DNA from 2 places in the Gordonia sp. NPDC003950 genome. Region 1 is predicted to be linked to the other one. Evidence: predicted binding sites of a transcription regulator. Region 1 holds the regulator's gene; the other holds the start of a gene.
What was found. Region 1 encodes LexA, which represses DNA repair genes until DNA is damaged. Its sites were predicted from a motif close to CGAACANNTGTTCG; they were not measured.
Positions count from the first base shown of each region.

Region 2: ACWETB_RS14235 (DUF222 domain-containing protein) is a predicted target of LexA. The motif match lies at 1,661-1,674, and genes of this name have one in related genera.

Region 1 is NZ_JBSGIT010000007.1:76,739-82,705, forward strand. It holds gene ptsP (phosphoenolpyruvate--protein phosphotransferase) at 1-1,374, shown strand, start outside; gene lexA (transcriptional repressor LexA) at 1,414-2,154, opposite strand; gene ACWETB_RS07905 (LysM peptidoglycan-binding domain-containing protein) at 2,755-3,060, shown strand; gene nrdR (transcriptional regulator NrdR) at 3,085-3,591, shown strand; gene hrpA (ATP-dependent RNA helicase HrpA) at 3,565-5,967, opposite strand, start outside.
Region 2 is NZ_JBSGIT010000014.1:105,029-110,995, forward strand. It holds gene ACWETB_RS14230 (hypothetical protein) at 1-108, opposite strand, end outside; gene ACWETB_RS14235 (DUF222 domain-containing protein) at 362-1,621, opposite strand; gene ACWETB_RS14240 (MarR family winged helix-turn-helix transcriptional regulator) at 1,845-2,354, opposite strand; gene ACWETB_RS14245 (multidrug effflux MFS transporter) at 2,377-3,633, shown strand; gene ACWETB_RS14250 (response regulator) at 3,659-4,309, opposite strand; gene ACWETB_RS14255 (sensor histidine kinase) at 4,326-5,507, opposite strand; gene ACWETB_RS14260 (ABC transporter ATP-binding protein) at 5,632-5,967, shown strand, end outside.

The sequences.
Region 1 (5,967 bases):
TCGTCGGCGGCGTCGGCCGCGACCGCGGCGACCGAGCAGTTCGCCGCGCTGTTCACCAAACTCGGTGGTCTGATGGCCGAGCGCGTCACCGATCTCAACGATGTCCGTGATCGTGTCGTGGCCGAGTTGCTCGGACAACCCGAACCAGGTGTGCCGGTGCCCGCCGAGCCCTCGGTGCTGTTCGCCGCCGATCTGGCACCGGCCGACACCGCCGGACTCGACCCCAAACTGGTCACCGCGCTGGTCACCCGGCTCGGCGGTCCGACCAGTCACACCGCGATCATCGCCCGGCAGTTGGGCATTCCGTGCATCGTCGCGGTCGCCGATCTCGACGAGGTGACCGCCGGAACCCTGGTGCTCGTCGACGGCACCGCGGGAACCGTTGTGGTGGAACCGGATCCGGATCAGGCACGGGTGGCCGTCGATGAGAGCCGACGCGAGGCGGAACTCGTGGCGGGCTGGTCGGGGCCGGGGTGCACCGCCGACGGTCACGCGGTGGACATCCTGGCCAACGTGGCCGACGGCGTCTCCGCGCGCGCCGCCACCGCGTATCCGGTCGAGGGAGTGGGCCTGTTCCGCACCGAGCTGGCCTTCCTCGACAGCGCCGAGGCGCCCACGGTGGCGGAGCAGACCGAGCTCTACCGCGAGGTGCTGGAGGCGTTCGCGGGCCAGAAGGTCGTCGTGCGGACGCTCGACGCGGGTTCGGACAAGCCGTTGAAATTCGTCGACCACGGCACCGAGGCCAACCCGGCCCTGGGGGTCCGGGGTAATCGGATCACCGCTCGACACCCGGAGATCAGGGCCGGGCAACTCAACGCGATCGCGGCGGCGGCCCGCGAGACCGGAAGTACTCCGTGGGTGATGGCGCCGATGATCGCCTCGGCCGAGGAGGCCGCGGAGTTTGCCGCCGCGGTGCGCGGGCGCGGCTTGGTGGCCGGCGTGATGGTCGAGATCCCGTCCGCCGCGATACTCGCGTCGTCGATCCTCGCCGAGGTCGACTTCGTGTCGATCGGTACCAACGACCTGACGCAGTACACGATGGCGGCCGACCGGATGTCGGCCGATCTGGCCGAACTCACCGATCCGTGGCAGCCCGCGGTGCTCGCACTCATCTCGATGGTGGCCGAGGCCGGAAAGCGGATGGACAAACCGGTCGGCGTCTGCGGTGAGGCCGCCGCCGATCCGCTGCTGGCCTGCGTACTCGTCGGACTCGGCGTCACCTCGTTGTCGAGTGCGCCGGCGGCGTCGGCAGCGGTCGGCGCCAAACTCGGTGGCGCCACCCTCGATGCGTGCCGCGCCGCAGCGAGTGCAGCCTTGGCGACTTCCTCACCCGCGGCCGCACGTGCCGCCGCCACCGCGGCGCTCGCCGGCTGAACCTCGGCGAGCGCCGCATCGGGCGGGCCCGGGGCCCGATCAGATCCGGCGCATCACCGTGACGACCTTGCCCAGGATGGCGGCGTCGTCGCCGGGAATCGGTTCGAAATGCTCATTGTGCGGCATCAGCCACACATGACCGTCCTTGCGCTTGAAGGTCTTCACGGTGGCCTCGCCGTCGATCATCGCGGCGACGATGTCACCGTTGTCGGCCACGTTCTGCTGGCGCACGACGACCCAGTCGCCGTCGCAGATCGCGGCGTCGATCATCGACTCGCCGACCACCTTCAGCAGGAACAGTGATCCCTCGCCGACGAGTTCACGCGGCAGCGGGAAGACGTCCTCGACGGCCTCCTCGGCGAGGATCGGTCCACCGGCCGCGATGCGTCCGAGAACCGGGACGAAGGTGGGGGCGGGCAGATTCGACGCGACCGCGGTGTCGTCCGGTGGGGTGTGCTCGCCGTCCTGCACGTTGACCGCACGCGGGCGGTTGTGGTCGCGCTTGAGCAGTCCCTTGCGTTCCAGTGTCCGCAGCTGATGGGCGACCGACGACGTCGAGGCCAGCCCGACGGCGTCGCCGATCTCGCGGATGCTCGGCGGATAGCCGCGCTCGCGCACCGACTTGCGGATGACATCGAGCACGCCCCGCTGACGCGGCGTGAGCGAGGCCTCCGCGGTCGCCGCGTCGAACGGGACCTCCGGCTCGTCGGCGGCGGCCGGTCCGCGGCCGCGCTTGGTCGACGACGTCGACGTCGTCGAACGTCGGTTCTTCTCACTCATCGGGTGTTCGATCCTTTCGGTCGGAAACTCTGTCGTGGTCGGACGGTGTTGTCGGTTGTCCGGTGCGGTCGGTTGTCCGGTGTTGTCGGTTGTCCGGTGTTGTCGGTTGTCCCGTGCGGTCGGTTGTCCGGGGTGCGGCCGGGGCTGTCCGCGGGTCTGCGCTGCTGGTCAACGGCCAGATTAGTCCAGGTCACCGACAACTTCAAACACTTGTTCGACGTGTTGCGAGAAATTGTCGGAGGTGCGTGATAGAACTTCGAACATCAGTTCCTCGAACGAGTGATCGAGAAGTGATCGAGATCGGAGACTCTCATGCAGAACGCCTTGGTTCGCAATGAAACCGCAGGTCAGGCGCGTCGGGCGACGGTTCGGCGCTCCCCGTCCGGTGCCCGTTTGGGTGCCTTTCCCGACGCCCGGTGTGCGGTGCGAGACGATGTCACGGCCCGGCGCGGCGCGATCGTGCACGCAGGACGGCCGGCTCGCCGCGCCACCCCGGTGGCGCGGCACCGGCACCTCCACCGCCCCGCCGACAATCGTCCGGTCGATCGGCCTCGGGTCGCGATCCCCAGGCGCCCGGCCGGGACGCCGTGCGCCGGGCCCGTGTCGCAGTCCCGTCGGGCGGGCCGTCGCGGTGCCGCGGTGGCCCTGCTGACCGGGGTGGCGCTGGCGATGCTGGTGTGGTTGATCGGTGTCGCCGGCAGCGATTACCAGGAATCCACCGCCCCAACGCCGGTGGCCACGCAGGTGGTGCACGTCCGGGCGGGGGAGTCGCTGAACTCCGTCGCCGCGCGCGTGGCACCCGAGATGCCGCGGCAGGCGGTCATCGACCAGATCGTCGAGCTCAACGACATGGGTGGCAGCGCCCTGCATGTCGGTCAGGCGCTGCTGACGCCCGCATATCGCTGAGCGGTGAGGCGCTATTCTCGATGCATGCGCTGCCCGTTCTGCAGGAATGATGACACCAAGGTCATCGACTCCCGAGTCGCCGACGAGGGACAGGCGATCCGTCGTCGCCGTTCGTGCAGCGCCTGTGGCCGACGATTCTCCACCGTGGAGACCGCCGTGCTGGCGGTGGTCAAGCGCAACGGCGTCACCGAACCGTTCAGTCGGGAGAAGGTGATGCGCGGGGTGCGCCGCGCGTGCCAGGGACGGCACGTCCACGAGGACGATCTGGCCCAGTTGGCGCAGCAGGTCGAAGAGACGGTGCGCGCCTCGGGCGTTGCGGAGATCCCCAGCAACGAGGTCGGTCTCGCCATTCTCAAACCGTTGCGCGACCTCGACGAGGTCGCCTATCTGCGGTTCGCGTCGGTGTACCGGTCGTTCGATTCCCTCGAGGACTTCCAACGCGAGATCGACGATTTGCAGGGCAACCTCACGCGGCGCAACGGCACGGATACATCCGACGCCCTCTCAGCCGAGTCGATCCAGGGTTCGTAACGCGCGCTTCTCCGAGATCGGATATCGGGTGCCCAGCCGCTGGGCGAACAGACCCACCCGCAGTTCCTCGACCATCCAATGCGCCTGCTCGTTGACGAGATCGCGACGGGCCTCGGGTACCTCGGCGAGTCGCTGATTCCACCGCCCCGTGACCCTGTCGAGCGCGCTCATGGCCGCCCGGTCCCGGTCCGCCGATCCCGGAAGGTGTTCCAGCCGCTCGCGTGCGGCCGCCAGATATCTCGGGAGGTCGGCCAGGTGCTCACGGGGAGTGGCCAGGACGAAGCCGTCGAAGATCAGGTTGGCCAGTTGCTCGGCGACGTCATCGGCGGCGACATGACCGGAATGCTCATCGATTGCCTGACGCAGCGGCGCAACCATCCGGAGTGCGTTGACGGCCGAGGCGAGATACTCCGGTGCGGCCGTACGCACGCGCGGACCGAGTGCGGCGGCCAGCGCACCGAACTGCTGCGGTGACCGCACCCGGGCCGCCGCGTCGACGTCGACGAGATCCCGGATGGCCCGCCTGGTGCAGTCGGCGAAGAACTCGCTCGCATCCCGGTAGGGGTTCTGGCTCAACGCGAGTCGCCCCGCAGGGTCGAGGCCCGACGATGCCTTCGACGAGAGTCCGGTGATGGTGTGGTCGAGCAGCGCGATGACACCGGCGACCCGCATCCGGTTGGCCTCGTCCTCGGTGGCGGCGGTGGCCCGCGCGACGCCCACGGATCGGCCCGGCTCGCCGACGGCACGCAACGTGGGATGGCGGGTGATGCGTTGGCCCGCGACGTCGGCGGTCTCCGTGACGGCGAGGGTGCCGATTCCGTCGGCGGTCCAGGTGGTGTGCACGTCGGCCGGTGGTGTCGGGCGACGATCCGAGACATCGGCGGCGAGGTCTGCGAAGGATTTGCTGCGCCTGCGGATCTCGCCGGCCTCGTCGACGACGGCGAAGGTGATCCGCAGGTGGGCGGGCAGCCGATCGACGGCGAAGTCCGCCGGTGTCACGGTGTGCCGGGTGATCGTCGACAACTCGCGGGCCAGCCCACGGACCAATGGTTCGGAGCGAGGCGTCAGCCGGGACAGGGCCAGGTCGGCGAAGCGCTGTGCCGGGGCCATCGTCTTGCGAAGCTGTTTGGGCAGGGTCTTGACGAGTTCGGTGGCCAGTTCCGATCGCATTCCCGGTACCAGCCAATCGAATCCGGCGTTGCGGACGTGGGGGAGCAGGGCCTGCGGAATGACGACGGTGACCCCGTCGTCGGGTGCGCCCGGCTCGAATCGGTAGCGCAGTTCCAGGCGGGTGTCGCCCTGCTGCCATGCCCCCGGATAGTCGGTGTCGGCGACGACGACGTCGGCGGCCACATCGGCGGGGGTCAGATCCAGCAGGGTCGGGTCGGTGCGCCGCGCCGACTTCCACCACGTGTCGAAGTGCCGCGCCGAGGTCACCTCGGCGGGGATGCGCTTGTCGTAGAACTCGTAGAGTTGCTCCTCCGAGATCACCACATCGCGACGCCGTGCCCGGTGCTCGACGTCGGCGGCCTCGGTCAGCAACTGCCGATTCTGTTCGAAGAAACGATGATTCGTCCGCCAGTCACCCTCGACGAGGGCATGCCGGATGAACAGGTCGCGCGACACCTCGGGGTCGATCGGGCCGTAGTCGACGCGTCGGCGCGCCACCAGCGTCACGCCGTAGAGGGTGACCCGCTCGTAGGCCATCGCGGAGCCCCGCGTGGAGGACCAGTGCGGTTCGCTGTGAGTGCGTTTGACAAGATCGCCGGCGAGTTTCTCCGCCCACAACGGGTCGACCCCGGCCACCGTGTGCGCGAACAGCCGGGACGTCTCGATGATCTCGGCGGCCATCAGGAAGGCCGGCGGTTTCTTGGACACCGACGACCCGGGGAAGATCATCAGCGTCGTGTTGCGCGCGCCGGTGTACTCGCGGCCCTCAGCGCCCCGGACCGCGATGTTGCCGAGCAGGCCGGCGAGGATGGCGCGGTGGATCGCGTCGGCATTCGGTTCGGTCTCGGGGATCTGCCAGTCGAGGTCGGTGACGATTCCGCGCAACTGGCGGTGCAGGTCCTGCCATTCGCGGATGCGCAGATAGTGCAGGAACTCGCGCTCGCAGGTGCGTCGGAACTGATTGGCCGACAACTCCTTACGCTTCTCCTGCACATATCGCCACAGCTGCGTATAGCTCAGGAAGTCCGAACCGGGGACGGCGAAACGCCGATGACTGGTGTCGGCGGCCTCCCGGTGCTCGGCCGGGCGTTCCCGCACGTCGGGAATCGACAGGGCGGCCGCGATCACCAGCACGTGGTCGAGGCAGCCCTCGTCGCGGGCGCCCACCAGCATCCGGGCGATCCGCGGATCGACCGGTATGCGGGC
Region 2 (5,967 bases), on a different contig from region 1:
TTCGGACATCGCACGTCCGAAGACCTGCCGCAGCCCTTCCCCGGCTTCCCGCGCGAAGCGGTCGAAATCCTCGGGATCGAATCCGAAGGGTCCGTTCTGACCAGCCATCGAGGGCCTCCCTTGTCGCGGCCCGGCATCGGTGACAGGCATCTACTGCGATCCAGTGTGCCGACGGACGAGCGACTTCGCCACCACATGGCGGGGCCGGCCGGGTTCGGATCCGAGTGCCGCAGTGGTGTGCTGCTCATCGTCGGATGCGAACCCGCGCAGTTTCTCTGTGGACTTGTCAAAGAACGAAGACTTGTGGTGGCCCGTTTGGTACCGGGTCAGACGTCGCGCGCTGGTCTGTTGCGGGGGTGGGTCAGGCGGCGTCGTCGAGTCGCATGGTGCGGCGGTTGTAGGCGGGCTGAGGACGTTGCTTGGGGTCGACGGTGGCTGGTGGGATGAGCCATGGGTGTCGGTCGGCGCCCATGATGACGGCCCATCCGCCGTGGTGGATGTCGTCGTGACACGACGGGCAGAGCAGGCATCCGTTGTCGAGGTCGGTGGCGCCGCCCTCGCTCCACGCCTGGATGTGGTGGGCGTGGCAGCGGGAGGCGGGTGCGCCGCATTTGATGCAGCCGTCGTCGCGGACGATGTAGGCCTTGCGTTGGGCGTTGGTGAAGAACCGTTTGCGGCGGCCGACGTTCAGTGGGACGCCGTCACCGTTGGTGGTGATGTCGGTGACGGCACTGTCACAGCTGAGCATGTCGGCGGTGGATTCGGTGACGGGCCCGGAGTGCGGCAGTGACGCTGCGGCCGGGTCGTCGGCGGAGCGGATCATGAGGACCTCGAGGCGGGCGGTGGTGGGGATGGTGTCATCGGCCAGGCCGCGGACGGCCGCGTCGAGGAGGGTTTCGAGGGCGTCGGCTTGGCGGCGTTCGGTGGAGCGGGGATCGTTGCTGCCGTCGGGTTGGGGTACGGGGGCGGACAGCACGTCGATCGCGGTGCACAGTTTCTCTCCGACGGTGACATCCAGGTCGGCTTTCACGGCGAGTCGTCCGTCCGCATCATGGTGCAGGGACAGTTCGTTGACGCTGCGGTCCTCGGCGGCGGGGAGGCCGCCGTCGGCGTCGGCGGCGAGGTGGTTGCCGAGTTGTCGGGCGTACTTCTGGATGTCGGAGGGGGCCATTCCGGCTCCGGCGTGGGAGAGCAGGGTGATGGTGTGGTCGTGCCGCATGTCGGAGGTGACGTCTTCGGGGGAGCGGTGGGCGATGTGGGTCAGTCCGCGGATGATGGCGTCGGCGTGTTCGGAGCTGAGGGAGCCGAGTGCGGTGCTTGCGGTGACGCGGGGGATGTCGGTGGCGGCGGCTAGTCTGAGGTAGCGCTGTGCGACGGCGGGTGGATATCCCATGCAGATCAACAGTTCTCGGAGTTTCCGTCCTTGGCGGGTGGCGACGTGGAGTTGTTCGAGGTGTCCGGTGAACACCACGCACAGGTGGTCGACGAGGTTGCGGATGAGGCGCAGTTGGGTCATCACCTCGGTGGCGTGCCGGTCGGTCAGCGACTTCTGGTCGATGCTCGGTTCGGTGAGGTTGTCGATGATGACGTCGAGAATCTCGGCGAGATCGTGGTCGCTCATTCGTCCCCCTGTGTGAGTGCCGCTGCCATCTATTATAGCCGATCACCAGTTCGCCATGGGGTGGATCACAAGATGAATATGTAACGGTTGCAATGCATTTCGTACCTTCAGTGAACAGTTTCCCCTGCGGTGAACTGTGGTGAACGCAAGCCCCTGTGGTGAACAGAATTCACACGGGCGCGCATGTACGCCCCTCCGACGAAGCCCCGACCCGATCAACAACTCAGCGCGCGGTGCGCAGGCCCGCCGAGAGTCGCTCGAGAACCATTCGCGCGGTGAGTAATTCAGCTTCAGAGAGGGATGAATCCGCGGAAGCCTGGTCGAGAGCACCGGTCAGTCGCCGCCGCCAGAAGTCGTGGAGTCGCGCGATCGAGGTCTCGGCTCGTCGTGTCGCATACAACCGCACCGACCGCGCGTCGTCGGGATCGGGACTGCGTCGCACCATGTCCTTGGCCTCCAGTGAACGCAGCACGGCCGAGAAGTTGCTGCGCTTGAGGCCCGTCGCCGTGGCCCCCTCGGCGGGACACGTCCCGGGATTGTGATGAATCCAGCGCATCACCAGGACTTCGCTGCCATTGAGCGGAACGACCCCACTGACTCCGGCCGGCCCATGGGGTTCGATCTCTCGTGCCACCCGCAGAACCACCTCGGCGATATCGACGAGAAGGTTCACGCTCAACCCGGCGTCGCCCATCGACCCCGCAGCAGGGCCGTACGATTCGACATCACTCATTTGGATATGATCTCATAACTATATGACCTCGTCGACCACCGCGTCCGTGACCAGCGAACCGCGCACCGAGCGAGCGATCACCGGTCCGCTGCTGCTGGTACTCGCGCTGCTGTCGGCGGTCGCACCCTTCGCCACCGACCTGTACCTGCCCGCATTCCCCGAGATGACCGGCGAATTGTCGGCCTCGGCGACCGCCATCCAGCTGACGCTGACCGCCTTTCTGGTCGGCGTGACGACCGGGCAGTTGGCGTTCGGCCCGCTGTCGGATCGGTTCGGTCGTCGCGGTCCCCTGCTGTTCGGCGCAGCACTGTGCGTGGCCGCCGGCATCGTCGCGGTGATCGCGCCGTCGGTGGGCGTCCTGGTGGCCGCACGCTTCGCGCAGGGATTCGGCGGTGCGGCCGGAATGGTGATCGGCCGGGCGATCATCTCCGACCTGACAGCCGGCCGGGCCGCGGCACGGGCGTTCAGCCTGATGATGATCGTCGGTGGCGTGGCCCCTGTCCTCGCACCACTGCTGGGCGGATTCCTGGTGAACCCGATCGGCTGGCGCGGGATTCTCGTTGTGGTACTGGGCATTTCGGTCCTCATGCTGGTGTCGATCATCGGCGTCGTCCGCGAGACACTGCCCCCGGACCGACGTCGGCGCGATGCCGCGGCCACCACCGCCACGGCCGCCGCCGCGGCCTCACCGCGTGAGCTGCTCCGGCCGGGATTCCTCGGCTACGCCGGCACATTCGCGTTCTCGTTCGCGGTCATGATGGCCTACATCTCCGCGTCGCCGTTCGTCTATCAGGACATGATCGGACTCAGCAGCGGCGGCTACGGGCTGGCATTCGGCGCCAACGCGCTCGCCCTGATGGCCATCAGTGCACTGGCCGCACGACTGGTCGCCACCCGCCAGGTCCGCCACCTGGTCGGCATCGGACTATCGGTGATGTCCCTGGCGGTCATCACCTTCGGAGTTCTCGTCGTCACCGCTGCACCGGCGATGTGGCTGGCTGCGCCGCTGTTCGTCATGGTCGGGAGCCTCGGCATGATCTTCGGCAACGCGACCGCCCTCGCGATGTCGGCGGTCGGCTCGCACGCCGGCAGCGCCTCGGCGGTGCTGGGCGCGCTGCAATTCGGTCTCGGCGCACTGGTGTCCCCACTGGTCAGCATCCAGGGCCCGGACACCGCCGCCCCACTGGCCGTGGTCATGCTGATCGCCGCCGTGATCGCGATCGCTTCCTTCCTCGCCGCCGGACGCGGGAGGCCGACACCGGTCCCCGAACCCGTCTGACACGGACAGATCCGGGCCGACCCCGCTACTCCCACCCGGCATCGTGGACGAGGATCGCCACCTGAACCCGGTTCGCGACACCGAGTTTCGCGAAGATGTGGGTGATGTGTGCCTTGACCGTCGCCACGCTCATGTAGAGCGCCGCCGCGATCTCCGCATTCGATGCCCCCTTGGCCAACCAGATCGCCACGGTCCGTTCCCGTTCGGTCAGCGAGTCGAGGTTCGCCCGGGCCCGGACCGTGCCCGCGCGGTCGGGGGAATCCACCACCTGCTTGATCAACGCCGCCGTGACCGACGGACTGAGTGCGGGCTGACCGGCGAGCACATCGGCGATCGCCGCGACGATCTTCTCCGGCGGGGTGTCCTTCAGCAGGAATCCGTCGGCGCCGACGGCCAACGCACGCATCACATAGTCGTCGGCGTCGAAGGTGGTCAGCACGATGACCGCGGGCGGTGCCTCGAGTTCCTTGAGCGCCGCGGTGGCCGCGATCCCGTCCATCACCGGCATCCGCAGATCCATCAGCACCAGATCCACCGGATCGGCGGCGAAGACCTCCAGTGCCGCACGACCATCGGGTGCCTCGGCCACGATCGACAACGCCGGATCGCCACCGAGCAACAACTTCAGCCCCGATCGGACCAGTGGATCGTCGTCGACGATCATCAGACGTGCCATGGCGGTCACCACTCCCTCACTCGGGCGCACCCGTGCCGGGCAGCCACACATGCAGAATGAACATCCCGTCGTCGGTGCGCGTCGTCGAGTGCCGACCGCCGCTGAGTTCCACTCGTTCGGCGACACCGATCAGCCCGAGACCCGAACGCGGCAGGGCCGCGGGGACACCGCCGATCGGCAACGGATTGACCACGAGCAGATCCACCCCCGACTGCGCACCCGCCTCGATCCGCACGGTCACCGCCGACGACGGAGCGTGCTTACGCGCGTTGGTCAACCCCTCCTGCACACAGCGATACAGGGTTCGCACGGTGCTCGCCGGCATCTCGTCGAGATCCGCTGTGCGCGTGTAGGTCACCCGAATACCGGTGTCGTCGGCCGCTGCGACGAGATCATCGATCTCGGCCGGACCCACCTGCGGCTGCTCCGGATCGGCGTCACCCGGACCCTCACGCAGCACGCCGAGCACCTCACGCAGTTCGGTCAGCGCGAGCCGGGAATTCTCCTCGATGGTCCTCGCGGTGTCGGCCACCTCGTCCGAGCTCAGATCGGTACGGTAGGCCAACGCCCCGGCGAACATGCTGACGGTCGAAATCCGATGCGCCAGAACATCATGCATCTCCCGTGCGATACGCGCCCGCTCCACCGAGCGCGCCTGGGCGACCTTGGCCTGCTGCTCCTGTTCGGCGAGCATCGCCCGAGATCGCCAGGTGGCCAGCAGTTCTCGACGCGATCCGATGTACATACCCCAGGCCACCATGACCGCGGTGATGGCGGTGAGGAACACCAGCAGCACCAGAAGGGGTTCTCTCGCACCGCCATCGCTCGACGTCCGGAAGATCTCCTCGGACATCAGCCCGCAGACCAGACCCAGCACGGCCTGCGGGATGATCTCCCGCCAGCGCCGCCGCGTCGACAGCGACACCAGGGCGAGCGCACCGGCACCGGTCGAACTCAGTGACACCGCACCACACAGGGTGGTGAACGTGCACACCAGAACCGGGTGCGAGCGCCGCCACCAGGTGGCCACGTAACTCGCCACGCCGAGTCCGAGGTCCACCGCCAACCACCACGTGGTACCGCCCAATCCGGTGTCGGCCCGTGAGCTCACCACCAGGCCCGAGATCGCCAGCATGAGCAGCAGACGCCAGATGTGACTCCACCACGTCAGTGGTGGTTGATAGTCCTCGGGGCGCACCCCCTCACCGTAGTGGGGGGCAACCCTGATCCGCGTCCCACCGGCGGCCACCGTGCATCCGACTTTGGTCGTAGACCGATCCCGGCCTCATGCCCGATGCACACGACCATTCGTCACGCCGACGATGGGTCACATGATCACCGTCACCGAACTCACCAAGCGATACGGCGAGTACACCGCCGTCGACAACGTCACCTTCACCTGCCGATCGGGGCAGGTCACCGGCTTCCTGGGCCCCAACGGCGCAGGGAAATCGACCACCATGCGCGTGATGACCGGGCTCACTCCCGCGACGTCGGGCACCGCACTCATCGACGGGGTCGCCTACCGCGACATCCCGAATCCGGCTGCCGAGGTCGGCGTCCTGCTCGACGCGTCCGCCCAGCATGCCGGGCGTACCGGCGACGAGATCCTCCGCCTCGCGGCCATGACCATCGGCGCACCCCGCAGCCGGGTCGAC